2 regions of the Paenibacillus sp. FSL H7-0918 genome follow, and region 1 is predicted to be linked to the other one. Evidence: a T-box and tRNA genes for the amino acid it is inferred to sense, from the RefSeq annotation. Region 1 holds a T-box; the other holds one or more tRNA genes.

Region 1 (3,383 bases):
TCCATCGACCCTGGTTCTTTACGATGAAACTGTAGACTTACTGAGAGATCTATTCTATAATCACAAAAAATCCCGGAGTATTTTATAATACTCCGGGATTCATTTTAGCAGACACGGAAAGGAAGGCTCTTAATGGGTAAAGGACTCTCACTTTGGTTCGCTTGTTCTTCTATTCTTATTCTCACTGCCGCTTCAATCGCGATCAGCTATAGCTTCTGGCTGGCACTTCTGCTTGGTTTTCTTTGCGTAATGAATATTGGCTGGGGATTTATCCTCAAAGCCAGAATTAGACGCAAACAGGAAAGCTTAAGCTCTGACTAAGATTAACGAGCTGGCAGAAAGCCCATCCGCTCTTTTACGCCATTCAACGTCTCAGCTGCAACAATACGTGCACGTTCAGCACCTTCAGCAAGAATATCAGTGATCGCACCTGAACTGCGAATTTCATGATATCTTTGTTGCAAAGGCTCAAGTGTGGATACAACCACTTCCCCAAGATCCTTCTTAAAGCCACCATACATTTGTCCTTCATAACGATCGGCAATTTGCTGGAGGGACATCCCAGAACATTCCGAGTAAATACTCATCAAGTTACTAATCTCTGGCTTGTTAGCCGGATCAAAGATCACTTCACGTCCAGAATCAGTCGTTGCGCGGCTGATTTTTTTACGGATCACATCCGGTGAATCCAACAGGGCAATATAGCTGCCTGCATTCGGGCTGCTCTTGCTCATTTTTTTAGTGCCATCATCCAGAGACATAATGCGTGCGCCCACTTCAGGGATATACGGTTCAGGAATCGTAAAGAATTCGCCAAAACGGTTATTGAATCGGCCAGCTAAATCACGGGTCAACTCCAAGTGCTGCTTCTGATCTTCACCTACTGGCACAAGATCCGCATTATAAACAAGAATATCTGCTGCCATTAAAGAAGGATATACGAATAGGCCCGCGCCAACTGAATCCTTACCTGATGATTTATCTTTGAACTGTGTCATACGCTCAAGCTCGCCCATTGCCGTCAGCGTAGTCATGATCCAACCCAATTCCGCATGCTGAGGCACATGAGACTGCATATATACATTCGAACGCACAGGATCAATTCCTGCCGCGATAAAGAGTGCAGCTACAGCTTCAGACTGCTCACGCAGTGCCGCAGGATCTTGAGCAACGGTGATCGCATGCATATCGACAACCATAAAGAAACATTGATGATCGTCTTGCAGCTTCACAAAATTTTTCAGCGCTCCGATATAGTTACCCAAAGTTAGAGAACCGCTCGGTTGTATGCCTGACATTACTTTTTTCAACATAATATAGACCTCCGTTAGATGTAATTTCCGATTTCCGAGAACGCAAAAAAAGCCTCATCCGCAAGGGACGTGAGACCGTGGTGCCACCCTTATTCGCTGCTTAACCTTTGTATAGTCAAAGGGAAACAGCCTTAGTCTTCCGTTAACGGGGAAGATCCGGCCGGTCTACTAGGGCATCTTGCTCCCGTTCAAGCGCGGCGCTCAGGGGTCCATTCATCAGGAGTGTCCTACCGGTTCGCATCAACCACCGGCTTTCTGAAGGTGCATTTCCTGTCTACTTGTCCCCGTCATCACATTCTCATCATAATTTAATGCCTTCATCATAGAACCATAAAGAGAAGTTGTCAAATCACTTAACCACTTCCGCATAAATCTGTTATGATAAGGTTATCCATGTTCTATTCGATTACAGTTACGATAAAGGAGCATATCTCATGAAACAGGTGACCAAAGGGCAGTGGGGCGGTTATGATACTTATATTTTGCACAGCCGCGAACTGGAAGTCACGCTTTTGCCGCGACTAGGAAACAACGTGATTTCATTGTTTGATGTAAAAGAACAACGGGAAATTCTGCGGCGGCCTGATGAAAGCGATCAAGCTTTCTTTATGCAAAAACCTTACCATTTTGGCATCCCGCTCTTAATTCCACCCGGAAGAATTCGTAAAGGAAAATTTCAATTCGAGGGTACAAGTTATCAATTTGACCAGAATACCGCTGGTGACAATCATATCCATGGTCTACACCGGACTCAATCCTGGTGTGTCAGCGATATTGAAGAAGACGAGGACGGTTGTGCAGTCACTACTGAATTCCTTACTGAAGATGATCCGCACTGGATGGAGCAATTTCCCATTCCACTCAAATTCGAAATGACATTCAGGCTTCAGGATGCCCGGCTCAGCCAGACTTTAAAGGTTACAAATCTCGGCGATCATCGTATTCCCTTTGGGATCGGCTATCACACCTGGTTTATGATCGATGGAGAACCTGAACGCTGGAATCTCAAGCTGCCCGTAAACAGCATTTATGAACTAAACGATGAATTGCTCCCTAGCGGCAATCTAATTCCACTTGGTGATCTAGATTCACTAAACTCTGGAATCAACCTCCAGGGAACTAATTTTGATACTGCTCTACGTATTGGTGACAAGCAGCCCGTAGAAGCCTTGCTATTACGCGATGATGGTTATGGTCTTCGTTATACAGCTGACGAGAATCATTTCCGTCACTGGGTCCTGTATACCAAAGGGCCGCTCGATCAATTTCTGTGCATCGAACCTTACACCTGGCTCCCGGATGCTCCTAACGTTTCCGATGACCCTTCCTTCACGGGCTTGCTGAAGGTAGAACCAGGTCAAAGTCTTGAGCTGTCCACTATGCTGGAAATGATCTATCCCGAGAATTAAAGCAGATATACATTATATCGGTCTTCCCTTGCGTTTACGTAAGAGAAGGCCGATTTTTTGTGCGAGCTTAGTTATTTGGGCTTTCTACCCTTACTTTTAATCGACTAATAATTACCATCCTTAAAACCTTTCGATAGCATGCATGAATTAGCCTCTTAGCGCTCATACTATCTTCACAACGGGCGAAGGAGGTGACACACATGGGTCAAGCAGGTCAAGGTCGTAGCAGCCGTTCCAATAACCTTGTAGTTCCTCAAGCAAATGCAGCGTTGCAACAATTGAAATATGAAGCAGCACAAGAGCTTGGAGTAACGATCCCAGCTGACGGTTATTACGGGAACTACACTTCCCGCGAAACTGGTTCTTTGGGAGGTTACATCACTAAACGTCTAGTACAACTGGCAGAACAACAACTGTCCGGTCGTCAGTAACATCGTTATCTTAAGTGTTTTATCCGGCAGAGGTCTTAAAAAGCCTATTGCCGACTAGCTTTCAAACCTCTCACACTTCTTCTAGAAGCTGTGGGGGGTTTTTCTAATTTATAGCCTATAGTCCCAGCTGCAAACAATTTTTATGTAAAACGTTTAACTTAAAAATTGATCAGCACTCTCGGCGTAAGCATTACGGGGAGATCGAATCATCAGATTCGCCATATTATAAT
Region 2 (3,383 bases), 170 kb from region 1:
TCCGCTTTATTTCCGAACGAGATGGCCAGTCAGGTTGCGAACTTTCGGATTTATTGATACGATCATAACAAATATTATTAAAAATAATTATATGATTTCGGTCATTGTTTTGTACGATTCGGCTAAAACATAAGTATTGGAGGATCATCATGGATCGTGTTCTATATATTGTAAGTGCCACACATGAGCTAAATACTTATATCCCTCCACACCAGCATGAATGCTACGAACTAGTCTATTATTTACAGGGGGTAGGGACAACCAATGTTGGCCCACGAAGTTACCATTTTCGCTCCTCTTCTTTCGCGCTTGTGCCACCCAATCATAAACATGACGAGCACCACCGTGAGGATGCAAATGTATTATTTGTAGGCTTCCACTCAGAACACCCTAATATGAGTAATCTGCTCGGCGTATATGAAGATGATAAAGATCAGACCGTTCTTCAAATCCTGCTGCGAATGAAAGCAGAGTTTACACGCAAGCAAGACGGATTCTCTGAGCTTCTAAACCTACAAATGAGCGAGATTACCGTCCATCTTATGAGGCTTCTTAGTGCCTCTGGATATCAATCCCCAACAGAAGATCGAGTACAATATGTCCTTAATTATATGAATGAGCATTATCGCCATAAATTGTCCGTCGAAACACTATCAGAAATGTCCGGATATAGTTACGATCGTTTTCGCCATCTATTTAAAGAACGTTTCGGGTCTTCACCCCTGCGGTATTTGCTGTTAAAACGCCTGGATTATGCAAAGTCTCTATTACGTCATACTCAGATGCAAATCTCTGAAGTATCTGCTGCTGCAGGTTTTGTGAACGATGCCCAATTCTGCAATATGTTCAAACGAGAAATAGGTCTTACCCCGCGAGCATTCCGCATTAATAATCAATCAGGTTAATCACTAATCAGATTAAAAAAAGCCGTTGAAATAGAGAAACTCTCTATTCAACGGCTTACTGCTGTAAACCCAAGGACATAAAGAAAAAAGGTTTGTAAGATTGCTTATAAAAGCATTCTTACAAACCTTTTTAAGATACCGGCGAGAGGACTCGAACCTCCACGGTTTCCCACTCGATTTTGAGTCGAGCGCGTCTGCCATTCCGCCACGCCGGCACATATGAACTAAATGGAGGCGCCACCCAGATTTGAACTGGGGATAAAGCTTTTGCAGAGCTTTGCCTTACCACTTGGCTATGGCGCCATGAAAACTTGGAGCGGACGACGGGAATCGAACCCGCGACCCTCGCCTTGGCAAGGCGATGCTCTACCGCTGAGCCACGTCCGCATAAAATGGCTGGGGATATAGGATTCGAACCTATGAGTGACGGAGTCAAAGTCCGTTGCCTTACCGCTTGGCTAATCCCCAATAACATTTTAAAGTAAAATGGGGCGACTGATGGGTCTCGAACCCACGAATGCCGGAACCACAATCCGGTGCGTTAACCCCTTCGCCACAGTCGCCATATTAAGTTGATATTGTTGCCATTATTCATTTTAAAGTAAATGGGGCGGCCGATGGGTCTCGAACCCACGAATGCCGGAACCACAATCCGGTGCGTTAACCCCTTCGCCACGGCCGCCATATTAAACTTTAGAAAGAACTTGGCAGGGGCAGCAGGAATTGAACCCACACCAACGGTTTTGGAGACCGTTGTTCTACCTTTAAACTATGCCCCTAAAAACTGGTGGAGGATGATGGATTCGAACCACCGAACACTCACGTGAGCAGATTTACAGTCTGATGCGTTTGGCCACTTCGCTAATCCTCCAAGGATGGTGCCGGCGAGAGGACTTGAACCCCCAACCTACTGATTACAAGTCAGTTGCTCTACCAATTGAGCTACACCGGCATGGCACTCATTCTTTTGTGATGATAAATGGTGGCTCGGGACGGAATCGAACCGCCGACACGAGGATTTTCAGTCCTCTGCTCTACCGACTGAGCTACCGAGCCATGATGAAAATGGCGGAACCGACGGGATTCGAACCCGCGATCTCCTGCGTGACAGGCAGGCATGTTAGGCCAACTACACCACGGTTCCAAAAGATATAATTGCTTAAGTTAATTGGTTGCGGGGGCAGGATTTGAACCTGCGGCCTTCGGGTTATGAGCCCGACGAGCTACCGGGCTGCTCCACCCCGCGTCAGTAAGAAAGTGTTATGGTGGAGGCTGAGGGGATCGAACCCCCGACCCTCTGCTTGTAAGGCAGATGCTCTCCCAGCTGAGCTAAGCCTCCATAAACAACAATTGTTATTGTACCAAAGTCCACTAGGATAAATCAAGTGAAAATTTGGTGACCCGTATGGGATTCGAACCCATGTTACCTCCGTGAAAGGGAGGTGTCTTAACCCCTTGACCAACGGGCCATACTAATTAAAAATTTGTGGCGGAGAGAGAGGGATTCGAACCCTCGAGACGCTTGTGGCGCCTACACGATTTCCAATCGTGCTCCTTCGGCCAAACTCGGACACCTCTCCATATGGCTCCCCGAACAGGACTCGAACCTGTGACAACTCGATTAACAGTCGAGTGCTCTACCAACTGAGCTATCAGGGAATATTCATACCAGGCTTGATGCCTGAAAACTGAATCCGAAACGAATCTGCATTCTAACTATAGGATAAGCCCTCGACCGATTAGTATTGGTCAGCTCCATGCATTACTGCACTTCCACCTCCAACCTATCTACCTCGTCGTCTTCAAGGGGTCTTACTAATTGGGAAATCTCATCTTGAGGGGGGCTTCACGCTTAGATGCTTTCAGCGCTTATCCCGTCCGTACGTAGCTACCCAGCCATGCTCCTGGCGGAACAACTGGTGCACCAGCGGTACGTCCATCCCGGTCCTCTCGTACTAAGGACAGCTCCTCTCAAATTTCCTGCGCCCACGACAGATAGGGACCGAACTGTCTCACGACGTTCTGAACCCAGCTCGCGTACCGCTTTAATGGGCGAACAGCCCAACCCTTGGGACCTACTTCAGCCCCAGGATGCGATGAGCCGACATCGAGGTGCCAAACCTCCCCGTCGATGTGGACTCTTGGGGGAGATAAGCCTGTTATCCCCAGGGTAGCTTTTATCCGTTGAGCGATGGCCCTTCCATGCGGTACCACCGGATCACTAAGTCCGACTTTCGTCCCTGCTCGACTTGTAGGTCTCGCAGTCAAGCTCCCTTATGCCTTTGCACTCTGCGAATGATTTCCAACCATTCTGAGGGAACCTTGGAACGCCTCCGTTACTCTTTAGGAGGCGACCGCCCCAGTCAAACTGCCCGCCTGACACGGTCCCCGTACCCGGTAAGGGTACTAGGTTAGAACCTAGATACGATCAGGGTGGTATCCCAACGGCGCCTCCACCGAAGCTTGCGCTCCGATTTC

What was found. A T-box is a leader RNA that pairs with one kind of tRNA and senses whether it is charged. The one in region 1 lies ahead of trpS (tryptophan--tRNA ligase), so its partner is inferred to be a tRNA-Trp.
Region 2: it encodes a tRNA-Trp, which carries the amino acid that the T-box ahead of trpS (tryptophan--tRNA ligase) is inferred to sense. The anticodon was not compared.

Annotation. Positions count from the first base shown of each region.
Region 1 covers NZ_JBBOWJ010000001.1:2,025,074-2,028,456, forward strand. Annotated here, with positions in the region: gene MHI15_RS09180 (metal-dependent hydrolase) at 1-27, shown strand, start outside; gene MHI15_RS09185 (hypothetical protein) at 133-321, shown strand; gene trpS (tryptophan--tRNA ligase) at 324-1,310, opposite strand; T-box leader at 1,374-1,613, opposite strand; gene MHI15_RS09195 (aldose 1-epimerase) at 1,748-2,722, shown strand; gene MHI15_RS09200 (alpha/beta-type small acid-soluble spore protein) at 2,923-3,153, shown strand; gene MHI15_RS09205 (O-methyltransferase) at 3,307-3,383, opposite strand, start outside.
Region 2 covers NZ_JBBOWJ010000001.1:2,191,309-2,194,691, forward strand. Annotated here, with positions in the region: gene MHI15_RS09815 (AraC family transcriptional regulator) at 150-905, shown strand; tRNA gene MHI15_RS09820 (tRNA-Leu) at 1,042-1,120, opposite strand; tRNA gene MHI15_RS09825 (tRNA-Cys) at 1,135-1,208, opposite strand; tRNA gene MHI15_RS09830 (tRNA-Gly) at 1,218-1,292, opposite strand; tRNA gene MHI15_RS09835 (tRNA-Gln) at 1,299-1,373, opposite strand; tRNA gene MHI15_RS09840 (tRNA-His) at 1,393-1,468, opposite strand; tRNA gene MHI15_RS09845 (tRNA-His) at 1,512-1,587, opposite strand; tRNA gene MHI15_RS09850 (tRNA-Trp) at 1,611-1,684, opposite strand; tRNA gene MHI15_RS09855 (tRNA-Tyr) at 1,691-1,776, opposite strand; tRNA gene MHI15_RS09860 (tRNA-Thr) at 1,782-1,857, opposite strand; tRNA gene MHI15_RS09865 (tRNA-Phe) at 1,886-1,961, opposite strand; tRNA gene MHI15_RS09870 (tRNA-Asp) at 1,972-2,049, opposite strand; tRNA gene MHI15_RS09875 (tRNA-Met) at 2,075-2,151, opposite strand; tRNA gene MHI15_RS09880 (tRNA-Val) at 2,169-2,244, opposite strand; tRNA gene MHI15_RS09885 (tRNA-Glu) at 2,300-2,374, opposite strand; tRNA gene MHI15_RS09890 (tRNA-Ser) at 2,393-2,485, opposite strand; tRNA gene MHI15_RS09895 (tRNA-Asn) at 2,489-2,564, opposite strand; rRNA gene MHI15_RS09900 (23S ribosomal RNA) at 2,625-3,383, opposite strand, start outside.